Regions from separate parts of the Brachybacterium sp. GCM10030268 genome, predicted to be linked through region 1. Evidence: riboswitches for the same ligand, from Rfam matches in the RefSeq annotation. Region 1 holds a riboswitch; the other holds the start of a gene.
The links. A riboswitch is a leader RNA that binds a small molecule or an ion and turns the genes downstream of it on or off. The one in region 1 is predicted to bind FMN.

Region 1 (8,546 bases):
TCCACTCCCACCCCCGTTGGGTGGTGCGGGCGCTCACCGACGCCCTCGCGGGCAACGGTCGCGACCGGTCCGAGATCGATGAGCTGCTGGCCGCCCAGAACGCCGCTCCAGCAGTGTCCCTGGTCATGCGCCCCGGCCTCATCGATCTCGACGAACTCATCGACCACGGCGCGAGCGCCGGCGAGCTCAGCATCTTCGCCGCCTCCTGGCCGTCGGGGGACCCCGGCGGCATCGACCCGGTCAAGCAGGGCCGGGTCGCCGTCCAGGACGAGGGCAGCCAGCTCGCAGCGCTCGCCCTCGCCCTCGGTGCGGACGATCTCGTCCGTGCGGACGACGTGCACTGGCTGGACCTGTGCGCGGGCCCCGGAGGGAAGACGGCCCTGCTGGGCGGGCTGACCATCGACCACGATGCCGACCTGCTCGCGGTCGAGGTCCAGCCCCACCGCACCGAACTCGTCGACCGCTCCATCGCGCCCCTGCAGGAGGCCGGCTGCGAGATCACCACCCGCACCGCCGACGGCACTGAGATCGGTGCGGAACTGCCCGGGCACTTCTCCCGGGTCCTGGTCGACGTGCCGTGCTCGGGTCTGGGCGCCCTGCGCCGCCGCCCCGAGTCCCGCTGGCGCCGCACGCCCGGGGACATCGGCCACCTCGGCGTGCTCCAGCGCGACCTGCTGACCTCCGCGCTGGACGCCACCGCGCCCGGAGGCGTCGTCGCCTACGTGACGTGCTCCCCGCACCTCGCCGAGACCCGACTCGTGGTCACCGACGTCCTGTCCCAACGTGAGGATGTCGAGCAGCTCGATGCCCGAGACGCCGTGCGCGCCGCGATCCAACCGGCCAAGGCCCACGAGGTGGACCTCGGGGAGGGGCCCGCCGTGCAGCTCTGGCCCCACGTGCACGGCACCGACGCCATGTACATCTCCCTGCTGCGCAAGCACCCGATCCCCCTCGCGGAAGGAACCTCGCCCTCATGAACTCCCCGTACTCGACCGATGGCCAGTACATCCACCCCAGCATCCTCAACGCGGACCTGATGAGCATCGGCACCGAGCTGGACAAGATCGCCAGCGCCGACAGCGTCCACGTGGACGTGATGGACAACCACTTCGTGCCCAACCTGACCTTCGGCCCCAGCGTCGTCGAGCAGATCGTGGGACGCAGCGACATCCCCGTGGACGCTCACCTGATGATCGAGGACGCCGACCGCCAGGCTCCCGCCTTCGCCGAGGCCGGCGCAGATTCGGTCACCTTCCATCTCGAGGCCGCCAAGGCGCCGATCAAGCTGGCCCGCGAACTGCGCCGCAAGAACACCGCCGTCGGCGTGGCGCTGCGCCCGGCCACCGCGGTGGAACCGCTGCTGGACGTCATCGGCGAGTTCGACATGCTGCTGATCATGACCGTCGAACCCGGATTCGGCGGGCAGAGCTTCCTGGAGACGATGCTGCCCAAGATCCGCCGCGCCCGCGGCGCGATCAGCGAGGCCAACCTCGAGGTGTCCATCCAGGTCGACGGCGGGGTCAGCCGCGAGACCATCGAACGATGCGCCGAGGCCGGAGCGAACGTGTTCGTCGCCGGCTCCGCGATCTACAAGGCCCAGGACGCCGCCGAGGAGATCACGGCCCTGCGGGAGCTGGCGCGAGGCCACGGGGGTCACTGAGGCCCGCACGCCGCTCACCGGGGCTCATGAAGTCCGGGACATAGGAGCCCGAGCGATCGGGGGCTCAGCCCCCGAATCGTCGGGGTCGACCGGTGCCCGCTGCCCCGGCGGGAGGGCGTTCGCCACACTCGGCCACGGGCCCGCCGGGTCACGACGCGAGGCGGCTAGCATTGTCCCGTCACGACCAGTGACGTGCTCCGGGGTCGGTGAAAGTCCGAGCCGGCGGTGACAGTCCGCGACCCGCTTCGGCGGTGGAGCCGGTGGAATTCCGGCACCGACAGTACAGCCTGGATGAGAGGCGCACGTCCTGCATGTCGCCGGCGCGCCCTGGCGCCTCCCGGCGGCCTGCCGGAACCCCTTTTCCCCCGGAGCCACTGCATCGGCGGAGAAAGGACCGGCATGGATCTTCTGCAGTGGCTCTTCGACGCGCGACTCGAGTTCGCGGGCGGGCAGTTCATCCTCTGGCGCGAGGTGCTCGGCAACCTCTTCGGCCTGCTCAGCGCGCTCGGTGGCATGCGCCGCAAGGTCTGGGCCTGGCCCATCGGCATCGCCGGCAACGCGCTGCTGCTGACGGTGTTCCTGGGCTCCCTGTTCGGCAGCGCCGGGACCGTGGATCTGCTCGGCCAGGCCGGCCGCCAGGTGATGTTCATCGCCACCAGCATCTACGGCTGGGTCCGCTGGCGGCAGGCTCGGCACGAGGGCGGCACCGCCGTCGAGCCCGAGTGGGCCTCCTGGCGGACCCGCATCCTCCTGCTCGTCGCCATGGTCGGCGGCACCGCCGGGCTCACCCCGATCTTTCGCGCCCTGGGCTCCTACGAGCCCGTCTGGGCCGACGCGTGGATCTTCGTGGGCAGCCTCCTGGCCACCTTCGGGATGGCCAAGGGCTGGGTCGAGTTCTGGCTGATCTGGGTGGCCGTCGACATCGTCGGCGTCCCCCTGCTGGTCAGTGCGGGCTACTACGCCAGCGCCCTGATGTACCTCTTCTACGGCGTGTTCACGCTGACGGGGTTCTTCGTCTGGTGGCGGGTGCGCAACCGGCGCGAGCACGACGAACGGGTCACCGTCGAGACCGCCCACCTGGATCCGACGGTCCGCCAGGAATGAGCGACCTCCCCGTCATGACGCGTAAGCTACGCCCCGTGAAGGATTTCGAGGCGTTGTTCGCCGAGCTCACCGAGAAGGCCCGCACCCGACCCGAGGGGTCGGGCACCGTCCGCGAACTGGACTCGGGGGTCCATGGGATCGGCAAGAAGATCGTCGAGGAAGCGGCCGAGGTATGGATGGCCTGCGAGCATGAGACCCATGACGACGCGGCCACGGAGATCAGCCAGCTGATCTACCACCTGCAGGTGATGATGGTCGCCAAGGGCATCACCCTCGAGGACGTCTACGGCCGGCTCTGATCCGAGATCCGACGGCGAGACCGTCGGGCCCGGCGGTCGCCGGGTCCCACGCAACTCGCCCGCACGTCAGCATCGCCCCTCTCCACCCCTGACCACCATCCGTCCCCGTTCCGTGCGCCGCCCCGCGGCGGCGAAGGAGTATCCGTGCTGCGCATCGCTGTTCCCAACAAGGGCGCCCTGTCAGAGCCCGCCGCTGATCTGCTGCAGGAGGCCGGCTACCGCCGCCGCGGCATGGCCAAGGAGCTCGTCGTCCTCGACGAGGACAACGACGTCGAGCTGTTCCATCTGCGCCCCCGGGACATCGCGGTCTACGTCGGCTCCGGCACCGTGGACGTCGGCATCACCGGCCAGGACATGCTGCTGGATTCCCGCACTCCCGCGCAGGAGATCCTGCCGCTCGGCTTCGCCGGCTCCACGTTCCGCTTCGCGGCCCCGATCGGGACGCGCGAGGACGTGGCGAGCCTGGAGGGCGCCCGGATCGCCACCAGCTACGAGAACCTCGTCGGCGACTACCTGGCCGAACGGGGCATCAACGCCGAGGTGGTCCACCTCGACGGAGCCGTCGAGTCCTCGATCCGTCTGGGCGTGGCCGATGTGATCGCCGACGTCGTCGAGACCGGCACGACGCTGCGTCAGGCAGGGCTCGAACCCTTCGGAGAACCGATCATGACCAGTCAGGCGGTCCTGTTCTCCCGGCCCGGGATGGAGCTGGAGGAGACCGCGGCCCACTCCCTCGAGGTCCTCGAGCGCCGCATCCGCGGAGTGCTGGTGGCCCGAGAGCACGTGATGCTGGACTACGACATCCCCACCGCCCTGATGGAGCAGGCCGTACAGATCACCCCCGGCTTCCAATCGCCGACGGTCTCCCCGCTGCACGGGGGAGAGTGGCACGCCGTGCGGGCGATGGTCGAGCGCAAGGCCGCCCACCGGATGATGGACGACCTCTACGACGTCGGCGCCCGGGCGATCCTGGTCACGGCGATCCAGGCCTGCCGTATCTGAGAACCATGGATCCGAGGGAGCCGGAGCATCCCATCGGCCGGGAGCCGGCGACCGTCGTGATCCGGCCGCGGATGGTGCGTATCGCCGGGTACATCACGGGAGTGGTCGTGCTCGGCGGGACAGTGGCAGGTGCGGTCGTCATCCCCGGTCTCCTGCTCGGTGGCCGCCTCGGCCTGGTGGCCGTGGGCGTGCTGATCCTCCTCTTCTGCCACCTCGAGGCGTCGGTGCGGCTGATCGCCGGGCCGGACTCCCTCGAGGTGCGCAACGTCTTCCGGGCACGCACGCTGGACTGGGCCGAGATCCTCGCCATCAGGTTCCCGGTGGGGGATCCGTGGGCGCACCTCGATCTGGCCGACGGCACGACTCTGGCGCTGAACGCGATCCAGCGCTACGACGGTGAGCGCGGCATCGCGGCAGCCCGGCGGCTGCGCGACCTGGTGCGCGAACGTGGAGAGGCCCCCGACGTCGGCTGAGTGCGCCACGTCTGCGGAACCGGTCCGGGAGCCCCGGTCCGGCAGACCCCGGTTCGGAAGACCCCGGTTCGGACGGCCCCGGTGGGAGCGGCTCGGATTCCGGTGCCGTCCGCACAGCGTCCCGGCATCCGCTCCCTCGGGCTAGGGGATCAGCGAGGCGGCGCAGCGCCCTGCCATCGCCGCATAGCGGAAGGCCTCGGGGTCCTCGGCGAGCGAGCGGCCCATCGTCGACAGCCGCACCGGGACGTCCTCGAGAGCGTCCCGCAGACCTCGTGCATCGACCTCGGCGAGCTGGTGCTCGATGCCTCTGGCGCGAGCAGGCTCCATGATCGACGTTTTCACCTGTTCGCGAACCGACGCATGAAAACCGTTGTACTTGTGATACTTGCGCTCGAGCAGCGGCAGATGCACCGGGGTCAGCGTCGCCCGGCCGTACACGGTGGAGGAGTGGTGGGAGAGTCCCCGATGACGACGACGAGGGTCGGCTCCGGAGACCCGCAGCGTGGCGACGGGGGTGCCGCCCAGCACGGCGGTCGCGTGCAGCGCCTCGGCGGACTGGATCCCGGAGAAGCCCCACCCGGTGCCGGTACCGAGATTCCCGGGACCCTGGACCGCGATCACCACGTCGGCCGCGACCACGTGCCGCGCTCCGAGCAGCGCCGAATGCACCGTGACGGCCTCGAGGTCGCCCCCGAAGGACTGGCCCGTACTGATCACCGCCGCGAGCAGCCCGGCCTCGCGGAGCCTTGCCGCGGCGCGCGAGTACGCCGCCGGCAGGGCGGCCCCGTCGGTGTGGACGTACGCGATGCGCGCCGAGTGCCGCTGGGCACGGATTCCGGCGAGGATCGCGGGCAGGGACGAGTGCAGGTCCGCCACCACCACGGGCATGCCCTCGATGTCCTGCGCCGCCCGGATCGTCTCGTAGTGCTCGCTGTCCGGATCGTCGATCGCATCGACCATGGTCTGCGTCGGTGTGTACCGGGCCTTGATCATGTGCCCGGCCGGTTCCGCCGATGTCGGCAGCACGTCGAGGCGCGCCACCACCAGGGCATCTCCGCCGGTTCCGAGCTCACGACGGAGCGCATTGGTGTTCAGCAGTACGCGTTCTCCCCGCGCGGGAGTTCCGGTCAGCTCCGGATAGGCGATCGCCTCGACCGTCTCACCGCCTGCGGGCTCATCATCCTCGCCGTCGAGCTCGACGTGCAGCCGTTCGACCCCGTGCCAGGACGTTCGGACCCCGGTCACCGTTCCTCGTTCCCAACGCAGCATGGGCCCAGCTTAGGGCCGCGCGCGCCAGGGGACGGTTAGTCTGTGCAGGTGGCTGCCAAGAGTGTGGAAAGAATGCTCAACGTGATCATGACGATCGGCTCCCGCCGGCGCATCGATCGCGCGAAGCTGTTCGCCGTCATCCCCGATTACGCCCAGGCCCCGTCGGAGCAGGCCGCCGAGCGCATGTTCGAGCGCGACAAGGCGGCGATCCTCGACCTCGGTCTGCCGCTGGTGACCGACCGTGACCTGTTCGACGAGAACACCGTCTACTACCGGATCGACGCCGCGGAGTCCGGAGCCGTCCTCGACCTCACCACCGAGGAGTACACGGTGCTGCTGGCCGCGAGCCGTGCCTGGGACGATGCCGCCGCCGGCGGAGCCGCGCGCCGGGTCCGCTCCAAGCTGCTCAGCCTCGGACACGACGCGGACCCCGATCTGCTGCGACGCACCCCGCGCGGCGCAGTGGAGTCGCTCCCGGTGCTCACACCGCTGTTGGAGGCCGTGACCTCGGCCCGCTCGGTGCGATTCGTCTATCGCGGCACACATGGTGCCCCGGCAGAGCGCACCGTCGAGCCATGGGTGGTGGGTGTCCACGATGGCCACTGGTATGTCCACGGCTGGGATCTCGACCGCGCCGCCCCGCGGGTGTTCCGTGCCTCCCGCATCGAGTCCTTCCCGGCGCAGGGCGCCCCGGCCACGCAGCCCCGGCCCGAGCACACGGACCTCTCCAGCGTGCTCGAGAAGATGCACGACAGTGACGATCAGTCCGTCGCCGTGCTGGACGCGGCCCCGTACAAGGCCCTCGACCTCCGTGACCGTGCCGGAGCGGCCCTGGACGAGGAGCGCGTCGAGCTGCCCTCCCTGCCCCGCCCGGCGGCGCGCAGGCTGGTCCTCGGCGATGTGCGCTGGGTCGAGCTGGTCGAGCCCAGCGCCTGGCGCCGCGAACTGGGCGAAGTCCTCTCGGCCATCGCCGAGACGCATTCGGGTGAGCCCGATACGGCGGCCGTCGACGCCGCGACCGTGCGGCCCGCTCCGCGCATCCGGACCACTCCGACCGGGAACGATCTGCTCTCCCGGCTGATCTCCGAGGCGTCCTATGTGATGTCCCGCGGGGAGGCCGACCTCGGTGAGCTCGCCGATGCCCTCGGCATCACGGAGAAGCAGCTGGTCACCGATCTGCAGGTGCTGTTCGTCTGCGGCGACATGGGCACCGGCTGGGAGGACCTCATCGAGGCGGAGTGGGAGCACGGCACCGTCCGCGTCCGCAACGCGGAGCCGCTGCGCCGCGCTCTGCGCCTCAGCGCCGTCGAGGTCACGGCACTGCTGGCAGGCCTCGCCGCCCTCGAACCGTCGGCCGGGCAGGCGGAGAGCATCGTCGCCGGCGCCCGCCGGAAGCTGCTCGCCGGCCTCGGGGAGGTGCCCGACGCCGGGGCTATCGACGCCGACGGGACCGCGCGCGGCTCCGAGGCGCCGCCGACCCGCGCCGAACTGGCCGACGCCGCCGCGTCCGACGAGATGGCCTCGCGCACCGCCGACCGGGCGGAGACGGTGCTCGCCGCCGTCCACCACGCGCTGCGCGCGGACGAGGACTCCCAGGAGAGCCGCCTGACCATCCGCTATTCCTCGGCCGACCGCGCGGGGACCAGCGTGCGGCGCGTCCGACCGCTGCGGATCGAGACCGACGGTGCCCGCTCCTATCTGCTCGCCGAGTGCGAGCTCGCCGGCGGGGAGCGCCGATTCCGTCTGGACCGCATCGTGGAGGTCCTGCCGGACGGGACCCCGCCGCAGCGTGCCGAACCGAGCACCGGCCCTGCGCTCGAGGGGCGCGTGGACGGGGAGGTCTGGGTGCGCCTGGACCCACCGGGACGCTGGGTGGCCGAGTCGTTCGATGCCGCCGAGCTGCGCGACGGACAGGACGACGTCACCTTCGCCCGCCTGGACCGCCCGGTCCGGGCCGCGCTGGTCGACGCCGTCCTCGAATCCGCCGGCGCGGTGGAGGTCCTCTCGCCACGTGATCTGAGAGACACGATCGTGACCGTGGCGCAGGCCGCAGCCGGCCGCCACCACGAGCCGCAGCCGCTAGTCTGAGATGACCCGCCGCGCGGTGGGCCGGGCCGCCCCGGAGCGGCTCGTCGAGTGCCCAGTCCGCTGTGGGATGATGGGTGCGCCCGTGCGACATCGCGGCGCAGTTGAAAGGGAATTCCATGAACCTATTTCGCAATCCCTGGGCGATCATCCTGCTGGTCGTGCTGGTGATCCTTCTGTTCGGTGCCAACAAGCTGCCCGGACTGGCACGCAACATGGGCAAGTCCATGCGCATCTTCAAGAGCGAGGTGGAGGAGCTGCGCGGGGACGAGCGCGGCAAGGCCGAGGATGAGGACGAGGACGAGGTCGTCGACCGCCGCACCGCCTCCTCCCGGGCCGATCGCGAGCGCGAGGAGCGCCGTCCGCGCGAGGACCGCGAGTACGATCCGCGCGACGAGGCCGAGCGCGCCGATCGCGAGCCCGTCCGCGCACGTGAGGACGACGACTCCTACCGTCGCGACTGAGCACCTCGTCGCTGAACGACGTTGACGGGTCCGGGCGAGTGATCGCCCGGACCCAGAATGCTGGGAGGAAGCAGACCCGTGGCGAGTGATACGCAGGGACGTGGGCGGACGGCGGCGCGGCGGTCCAAGGATCCCGAAGGACGGATGTCCCTGGGGGAGCATCTGGTCGAACTGCGCAATCGCCTCGTGA
Region 2 (8,546 bases), on a different contig from region 1:
TGGACGGGCTTGAGGCCGTCGCGCACGTCCGGCAGCGCGCGGGAGACGATCACGCTCATCGCGTAGTCGAGGTAGGAGTGCTGCATCTCCTGGTTCAGGTCGACCTGGGTGATGCGGTCGACCTCGTTCTCATCCAGCGGATCGACGAGGGTGACCGTGCGATCGGCCGCCTCGGACTGCGAGACCTCGTGGGAGCCCTCCGGGGTGGAGGGGCCGACGATGCCGCCGGGCAGCGAGGGCGCCTCGGGATCCGGGGTCGCCTCGTCGGCGGGCCCGGTGCCGGGGTCCTGGGGCGTGGTCTCGTCAGGGCTGTTGGGGTCCTGCGGAGTGTCGCTCATGGCGTGGAAGGCCTTTCGGGTGGGGCCGAGGGTCGTGGGCGTTCCCGGGGGCGCTCGGGCCGGGCCGTGCGCGGCCCCGGGGAGCCCTCAGATGTCGAGGAAGCGGACGTCCTTGGCGTTCTCCTGGATGAAGCGGCGCCGGGACTCGACGTCATCGCCCATCAGGACGGAGAAGATGGTGTCGACGTCGGCGGCCTCGTCGACGGTGACCTGCTTCAGGGTGCGCGAGTTGGTGTCCATGGTGGTGGTCTGGAGCTCCTTCCAGTCCATCTCGCCGAGGCCCTTGTACCGCTGGATGCCGTTGTCCTTGGGGATCCGGCGGCCGGCGGCGCGGCCGGCCTCGAGGCGCTCGTCGCGCTCGTCGTCGCTGAAGACGTACTCGTGCGGGGCGTTGGACCACTTCAGGCGGTACAGCGGCGGCATGGCGACGAACACGTGGCCGAGCTCGATCAGCGGGCGCATGTACCTAAACAGCAGAGTCAGCAGCAGCGTGACGATGTGCTGGCCGTCCACGTCGGCGTCGGCCATGAGGATGATCTTGTGGTACCGCAGCTTGGTGGCATCGAAGTCCTCGCCGATGCCGGTGCCGAAGGCGGTGATCAGCGAGCGGACCTCCGCGTTGTCGAGCGCGCGGTCCAGCCGGGCCTTCTCCACGTTCAGGATCTTGCCGCGGATCGGCAGGATCGCCTGGTTGTAGGGCTCACGGCCCGAGACCGCGGAGCCGCCGGCCGAGTCGCCCTCGACGATGAAGATCTCCGACTCCGCAGGATTGCGGGAGGCGCAGTCCTTGAGCTTGCCGGGCATGCCGCCGGACTCCAGCGGCGACTTGCGGCGGGTGGCGTCGCGGGCCTTGCGGGCCGCCTCGCGGGCGGCGGCGGCCGCCTGGCCCTTCATGACGATGGCCTTGGCCTCCTGCGGGTGGGAGACGAACCAGTCCTGGAGCTGGTCGGTCATCACCTTGACCATGAAGGTGCGGGCGATGGTGTTGCCCAGCTTGGTCTTGGTCTGGCCCTCGAACTGGGGCTCGCCCAGCTTCACCGAGATCACCGCGGTCAGGCCCTCGCGGATGTCCTCGCCGGTGAGGTTGGCGTCCTTCTCCTTGAGCAGGCCCTGTGCGCGCCCGTAGCGGTTCACGATCGAGGTCAGCGAGCTGCGGAAGCCCTCCTCGTGGGTGCCGCCCTCGTGGGTGTTGATCGTGTTGGCGTAGGTGTGCACGGACTCCGAGTAGGCACCCGTCCACTGCATGGCCACCTCGACGGAGATGTGCGCCTCGGTGTCCTCGGACTCGAAGGAGATGATGTCGGGGTGGATCACCTCGGCCTTCTTCGCCGTGTTGATGAACTCGACGAAGTCCTGCAGGCCGCGCTCGTAGAGGTAGGTGACCGAGTGCGGCCCGGTCCCCGTGCCGGCGCCCTCGGCCGCCAGCTCGACGTCGACTATGTCGTCCTCGCCGTCCTGATCGTCCTCGGACGGGCGCTCGTCGGTCAACGTGATCCGCAGGCCCTTGTTCAGGAACGCCATCTGCTGGAACCGCTTGCGCAGGGTCTCGAAGTCGTAGACGGTCTCGTCGAAGATCTCGTCATCGGCCCAGAAGGTGATGGTGGTGCCGGTCTCCTCGGTCTCCTCGCCCTTGTCCAGCGGGCCCTCGGGGACGCCGCGCCGGTAGGCCTGGCGCCACACGTGGCCCTGGCGGCGGATCTCCACCTCCATCCGGGAGGACAGGGCGTTGACCACGGAGGAGCCCACGCCGTGCAGACCGCCGGAGACCGCGTAGCCGCCGCCGCCGAACTTGCCGCCGGCGTGCAGCACGGTCAGCACCAGTTCCACCGCGGGCTTCCCCTCGGTGGGGTGCATGTCCACGGGGATGCCGCGGGCGTGGTCGACGACGCGGACGCCGCCGTCGGCCAGCAGGGTCACCTCGATGGCGTCGCCGTGGCCGGCCATCGCCTCGTCCACGGAGTTGTCGACGATCTCCTGGACCATGTGGTGCAGGCCCCGCTCACCGGTGGAGCCGATGTACATGCCCGGGCGCTTGCGGACCGCCTCGAGGCCCTCGAGGACGGTGATGTCCGAGGCCTCGTAGTGCTCGGGAGCGTGGGCGGCCCGTTCGCCGGCGGACCCGGGCACCGGGGCGGCGGCGGTCTCCTCGCTGGTTCCGGACGACGGGTCCGGGATGCTCTGGGGCGCGTCCTGGTCGGGCATGGGTCGGTCGCTGTCGCTCACCTGGTGTGGCTCCTCGCAGTCCTGGGTCCCTCGGCCCGGAGTGCGCCGAGGGGAGTTCGGCAGTGCGCCGCGGCCCATGGGTCCGGCTCAGCACACAGGCGGCCCACGGAGCTCCCGCGCGCGCACGCGCGTACGGGGACCCGTAGGCCACAGCGGCCGAGCCGACGGCATGAGTCCACGAGGACGTCGGAGGACGTCGGCCGAACCTGCTCGATTCTACCGGAAAACGCCGTCTGGACCTACTACGCCACTCCGTCGTGTGGACAACGTGACGCAGAATCGGTGCCACGCGTCGCGCGAAGGGCTCTGCAAGGCGCCGACGGACCGGCCGACGGGGACCGGTACGTCGCCCGGGGTCCGGGCGCGGCACAGGCGAATCTGAGGATCCGATGCGTCCGCGCCGGCCGGTCCCCGCGGCTACTCAGCTCCTCCCGCCAGCGGCCGACGGGATCCTCCCGAGCACTCCGGCCGTGACCAGAGCCGCCGAGGCGGCCTCGTATCCCTTGTCCTCACCGGATCCGGGCAGACCCGCACGATCCAGCGCCTGCTGCTCATCATCGCAGGTCAGGAGGCCGAAGCCCACAGGGATCCCGTGGTCGAGGCTGACCCGGGAGAGTCCGTCGGTCGCCGCCCGGCAGACGTAGTCGAAGTGCGGGGTCCCGCCGCGGATGACGACGCCGAGGGCGACGACGACGTCGTGGGTGCGGGCCAGGCGGTCCGCGACCACGGCCAGCTCCATGCTGCCGGGGACGCGGAGCACGGCCGGATCGGGCAGCTGAGCCTCGGCGCAGGCGCGCAGGGCGCCGGCGATCAGACCGTCCATCACCTGGTCGTGCCAGGAGGCCGCGACGAGGGCGACGCGGGCGCCGGGCAGGTGGGGGATCTCCGCGGTGGGGCTTCCGGATCCGCTCATGGTCTCTCTCCGTTCGGTGCGGTGCCGGCCTCGCGGGGGAGGCCGGCGGAGGTGATCGGTGGCAGGCCGACGAGGTGATGGCCCAGCCGGTCGCGCTTGGTGGTCAGGTACGCGAGGTTCTCGGGGGTGGCGTGGGTGGTGAGGTCCACCGTGCCCGTGACCTCGACGCCTCCGGCGCGCAGCGCGTCGGCCTTCGCCGGGTTCTGGGTGAGCAGCTCGATCGCGCCGACGCCGAGGTGGTCGAGGATCTGCGGGACGATCGTGAAGGATCGGGAGTCGACGGGGAGGCCGAGATCGAGGTTGGCGTCGACGGTGTCGCGGCCGTGCTCCTGGAGCGCATAGGCGCGCAGCTTCTCCAGCAGCCCGATGCCGCGGCCCTCATGGCCGCGGAGCAGGATCAGCACCCCCCGACCGGCGGCATCGATGCGGGCGAGCGACTCCTCGAGCTGGGGACCGCAGTCGCAGCGCCGGCTGCCCAGGATGTCCCCGGTGACGCACTCGGAGTGGACCCGCGTCAGCACCGGCCCGGGCGTGGTGACCTCGCCGCGCACGAGGACCAGGTGCTCTGCCGAGCCCTCGCGGACGGCGAGCGCACGGAACCGGCCGTATCTCGTCGGCAGCTCCACCGGCGCCGTGACCTCCAGCGGCTCGTGCCTCGCCTGCGGGACGGGAGCGGCCGGCAGCTCCGGAGACTCCGCGAACGCCGGAGCGTCGTGGGTCCGCCGGTGCTCGACGAGGGCCTCGATGGAGATCATGGCCAGACCGTGCTCATCGGCGAACTCGCGCAGGGCGGGCCCGCGCATCATGCTGCCGTCGTCGTGGACGAGTTCGACGATCATCCCGACGTCCGGCAGTCCCGCCAGGCGCGTGAGGTCCACCGCGGCCTCGGTGTGGCCGCGCCGCTCGAGCACGCCGCCGTCGCGGGCTCGCAGGGGGAAGACGTGTCCCGGTCGGATCAGATCGCCGGGGCCGGACCGCGGGGAGGCCAGCACCTGCAGGGTGCGGGCCCGGTCGGCGGCGCTGATGCCGGTGGTGACGCCCTCGTGGGCGTCGACGCTGACCGTGTACGCGGTGCGCAGCGGATCGGCGTTGGAGGCGACCATCAGCGGCAGCTCGAGGGCGTCGGCCCGGGCGGCGTTCACGGGCGCGCAGAGCAGACCGCTGGAGTACCGCACGGCGAAGGCCAGCAGCTCCGGGGTCACGGCGCTCGCGGCGAGGATCAGGTCGCCCTCGTTCTCGCGGTCCTCGTCGTCGATCACGATCACGGGCCGGCCGGCTGCGATGTCGTCGATCGCGCGGGGTATCGGGTCCAGTCGCAGCGTGCTCATCGTCCGGTCTCCGCTCCGGCCAGTGCGCCGGCGGTCAGCTTCTCGACGTACTTCGCGAGCACGTCGACCTCCAGGTTGACCCGGTCGCCCACGCGGCGCAGGCCAAGCGTGGTGCGCTCGAGGGTCTCGGGGATCAGCCCGATGGTGACCAGGCCGTCCTCGAGCGCGGCGACGGTGAGGCTCACCCCGTCCACGGTGAGCGAGCCCTTCTCCACGAGGTAGCGATCCAGGCCCGGGGTGCTCAGGCGCAGCAGCGTCCCGCCCTCGCCCTCCTCGCGGCCCAGGATCTCGCCGACCCCGTCGACGTGGCCCTGGACGATGTGCCCGCCCAGGCGCCCGTCGGCGCGCAGCGAGCGCTCGAGGTTCACGCGGTCGCCGGCGCTGAGACCCGCGAGGGTGGTGGCGGCGAGGGTGGTGGGGATGACGTCGGCGGTCCAGATCTCGCCGTCGATGTCCGCGACGGTCAGGCAGCAGCCGCTGACGGCGATCGAGTCGCCGAGGGCGACGTCCTCGAGGACGTGGGGCGAGCGGATCCGCAGCCGGACGGTGCCGTGGTCGGGCCCGGTCCCGTCGGGCCGGGGCTGGTCGGGATGGGACTGGTCGGGCGGGATGACGGCGTCGACCGTCCCCAGCTCCTCGATGAGGCCTGTGAACATGGTGGGTTCCCTTCGGGTCAGGGTCGGGTGGTGCGGGGGCGCAGGGTCAGCTGGAGGTCGGTGCGCCCGTCGGGTGAGGTCAGTGGCTCGGTGGTGACGAGGTCGAGGTCGAGGCGGTCGGCGATCGTGGTGATGCCGAGGTCACCGATCCCGGCGGGGCCGGCGCCGAGCAGGGTCGGGGCGAGGTGGACGATGAGTTCGTCGACCGTGCCGGCGGCGAGGAAGGCGGCGGTGAGAGTGGGCCCGCCCTCGAGCAGCACGTGGCGTTGCCCGCGCTCGAAAAGATCGGTGAGGGCGCTGGAGGGATCCCGGGTGCGCAGCGGGATCTCGGGGCCGGCTCCGTCCAGGGCCGGCAGCGGCGGGTGGTCGCTGGTGCCCATGACGGCCCGGTGCGGCTGCCGGGGCAGGAGCGTGCCGTCGCCCCGGCGGGCGGTGAGGGTCGGATGGTCCGCGCGCGCGGTGCCGGTACCGATCAGCACGGTGTCGCAGGTGGCGCGGAGGCGGTGGACCTCCTGCCGGGCGGTCTCGCCGGTGATCCAGCGGCTGCTGCCGTCGGCCGCGGCAGCCTTGCCGTCCAGGGTGAGGGCGATCTTCGCGGTGACCAGGGGGCGGCCGTGCCGCAGGCCGTGCTCCCAGCCGCGGTTCAGGGCGGCCGCCCGCGCCGCGAGATCCTCCGGGACCTCGTCCTCGACCTCGATCCCTGCGGCGCGCAGCGTCTCGATCCCGCCGGCGGCCACGGGGTTCGGATCCCGGCGGGCGATGACGACCCGGGCGATGCCGGCGGCGATCAGCGCGTCCGCGCACGGATCGGTGCGGCCGACGTGGGTGCAGGGCTCGAGCGTGACGACGGCCGTCGCCCCGGCCGGCGATCCCCTTCCCTCACGGCGAGCGCCGGCGAGGGCGTCGGCTTCGGCGTGGGCCGTGCCGGCCCCGCGGTGGTGGCCTTCGGCGAGGACCGTGCCGTCCGGGGTCAGCAGGACGCAGCCGACGCGGGGATTGGGGCCGAGGGGGACGCCAGGATCCGCCGCGATCTCCAAGGCGCGGCGCAGGGCGTCGCGCTCATGCGTGTTCAGCATGCTCTCTCCTCCGGTCCGCGTCGCTCGCGGTCCGGAGTGAGGGAGGGGTCACGGAGGCGGCGTCACTCCGGGGTGCCGCTGCCAGCGCACGGAGAGTGCGCGGCCAGGGCCGTCCGGAGGACGACGTCGCGTGCGCTTCCCATCCGGACTCTGACCGTCGGTCCAGGAGTTCCACCTGGTCAACCGAGGGCCGAAGGCCATCGGGTCGCGGACTGTCACCGCCGGCTCGGAATTTCACCGACCCCAGTGCACGCGAGCTTTCCAGCTCGTCGGAGCCCACGCTAGCAGTCGGTGGCCCGCCGTGGCGGGGCCGAGGCGCGTATCACCCGTAGGTGTCGCGGGGTCCGCGCCAGGTGACAGTGCGCCGGCCCTTCTTCCAGCTGCGCTCGGCCGCGGCCGGGCCCGTGACCCGCAGCTCGGAGATCACGTGGGCGCCGATGTGCTCCTCGATGGTCGTGATCAGCTGGGGTGAGAGCATCCGCAGCTGGGATGCCCAGGCGGAGGAGGAGGCGCTGACCACGAGCACGCCGTCCTCGAAGCTGACGGGGCGGCAGTGGGTGCTGATCCGTTCGCCCACGATGTCGTCCCATTCCTCCAGCACGCGCCCGGCGCTCATCCCCGCGTTCCAGCCCAGGTTCCCCAGCACTTTGCGCAGCACGGTCTCGATGCTCTGGGGGTCCCGGGGGTCCGGCCGGGAGCCCGAGTAGCCGGGCGCGCTGCCGGATCGGTCGCGCACATCTCGTGCCTGGGTCTTCGCCGAGATGGGGAACAGGCCCCGGTCCCGCGCCGCGGCCCGCGAGCGGTTGACCGTGCGGCGGGCCAGTTCGAAGGGGTCGGCCACGGCGGCGAGGTCCGGCGGGTCGTACAGCTCCTCGGTCTCGTCCGCGCCCACCGTGCCGTCACCGTCGCCGGGACCACCAGGGGCGCCCGCCCCGAAGGCCGCGTCCGGGCCGGTGCTGCCCTCGCGGCGCGACCGGGCCGACCCGCTCGGGGCCGTCGCCCGTGAGCCGCGGCCCGACTCCTCCGGTGGAGCCGGCAGTGCCTGTCCGGCTGAGGGGCCGGGACGCGCGCCGTCGGTGCGACCGGTCCAGGTGGAGAGGTCGTAGGGATTGGCGAGGCGCGGCCGGGAGGGACCGTCGCTGCCTGGGTCGCCGCCGGGACGCGGGGTCATGGCCGGCTCCCGTCCTCGCGGGGCACGGCCGCTCCCAGGCTGACGTCGACGACGTGGATCTCGCCGTCCAGGGACGCGGGGATGTCACTGTCGTTCGCGGTGGTGATCAGCACCTGCGACGCGTGGGTGACGATCCGCCCCAAGCGGTCGCGGCGGCGGGTGTCGAGCTCGCTGAAGACGTCGTCGAGGATGAGGATCGGTTCACCGTCCCCGAGGTCGCCCTCCTCGAGCCGCAGCAGATCGTAGGAGGCCAGTCGCAGGGCGAGGGCCAGGGACCAGGACTCGCCGTGGCTGGCATAGCCCTTGGCGGGGAAGTCGTGCAGCCGGATCTCGAGGTCGTCGCGATGCGGCCCGCTGAGCGTGACGCCGCGGTCGATCTCCTCGTCATGGCGGCGGGCGAGCAGATCCAGCAGCACGTCGTGGATCTCGCGGGTGCTGGGCAGCTGTCCCGGCGCGGCCCCGAGCTCGTCCAGTGCGGTGGAGCGGTAGGCGACGTCGGCCGGGGAATCGACGTCCCCACGCTGGTCGGGCGGGAGGTCGAGGGCCTCTTCGGCGCCTTCGTCCGTGGCGACCCGCAGGTAGGAGTAGCCCAGGTGGGGGCGGAGGCGGTTGACCAGGTGGAGCCGGGCGCGCAGCAGATCCGCGCCGAGGCGGGCGAGCTGCTGGTCCCACACCTCGAGGGTGGAGGCGGCCGTCTCGGATGGGTCCAGGCCGCCGACGGGATTGGCGCTGCTGCCGCGGCGCAGGGAACGCATCTGCTTGAGCAGGTTGCTGCGCTGCTTGAGCACACGGTCGTAGTCGGCCTTGACCGAGGCGTAGCGGGGGGCGATGACGAACAGCA

Region 2: another riboswitch for FMN. It lies ahead of ribD (bifunctional diaminohydroxyphosphoribosylaminopyrimidine deaminase/5-amino-6-(5-phosphoribosylamino)uracil reductase RibD); the one in region 1 lies ahead of pnuC (nicotinamide riboside transporter PnuC).

Annotation. Positions count from the first base shown of each region.
Region 1 is NZ_JBHTCW010000002.1:294,585-303,130, reverse strand. Features, by position in the region: gene ACFQRD_RS04375 (RsmB/NOP family class I SAM-dependent RNA methyltransferase) at 1-977, shown strand, start outside; gene rpe (ribulose-phosphate 3-epimerase) at 974-1,660, shown strand; FMN riboswitch at 1,850-1,967, shown strand; gene pnuC (nicotinamide riboside transporter PnuC) at 2,060-2,764, shown strand; gene ACFQRD_RS04360 (phosphoribosyl-ATP diphosphatase) at 2,800-3,063, shown strand; gene hisG (ATP phosphoribosyltransferase) at 3,208-4,065, shown strand; gene ACFQRD_RS04350 (PH domain-containing protein) at 4,071-4,538, shown strand; gene ACFQRD_RS04345 (DUF3866 family protein) at 4,680-5,807, opposite strand; gene ACFQRD_RS04340 (helix-turn-helix transcriptional regulator) at 5,856-7,895, shown strand; gene tatA (Sec-independent protein translocase subunit TatA) at 8,012-8,356, shown strand; gene tatC (twin-arginine translocase subunit TatC) at 8,501-8,546, shown strand, end outside.
Region 2 is NZ_JBHTCW010000007.1:65,152-73,697, forward strand. Features, by position in the region: gene gyrA (DNA gyrase subunit A) at 1-86, opposite strand, end outside; gene gyrB (DNA topoisomerase (ATP-hydrolyzing) subunit B) at 426-2,540, opposite strand; gene ribH (6,7-dimethyl-8-ribityllumazine synthase) at 2,983-3,474, opposite strand; gene ribB (3,4-dihydroxy-2-butanone-4-phosphate synthase) at 3,471-4,802, opposite strand; gene ACFQRD_RS11265 (riboflavin synthase) at 4,799-5,458, opposite strand; gene ribD (bifunctional diaminohydroxyphosphoribosylaminopyrimidine deaminase/5-amino-6-(5-phosphoribosylamino)uracil reductase RibD) at 5,476-6,534, opposite strand; FMN riboswitch at 6,661-6,790, opposite strand; gene ACFQRD_RS11275 (DUF721 domain-containing protein) at 6,857-7,705, opposite strand; gene recF (DNA replication/repair protein RecF) at 7,702-8,546, opposite strand, start outside.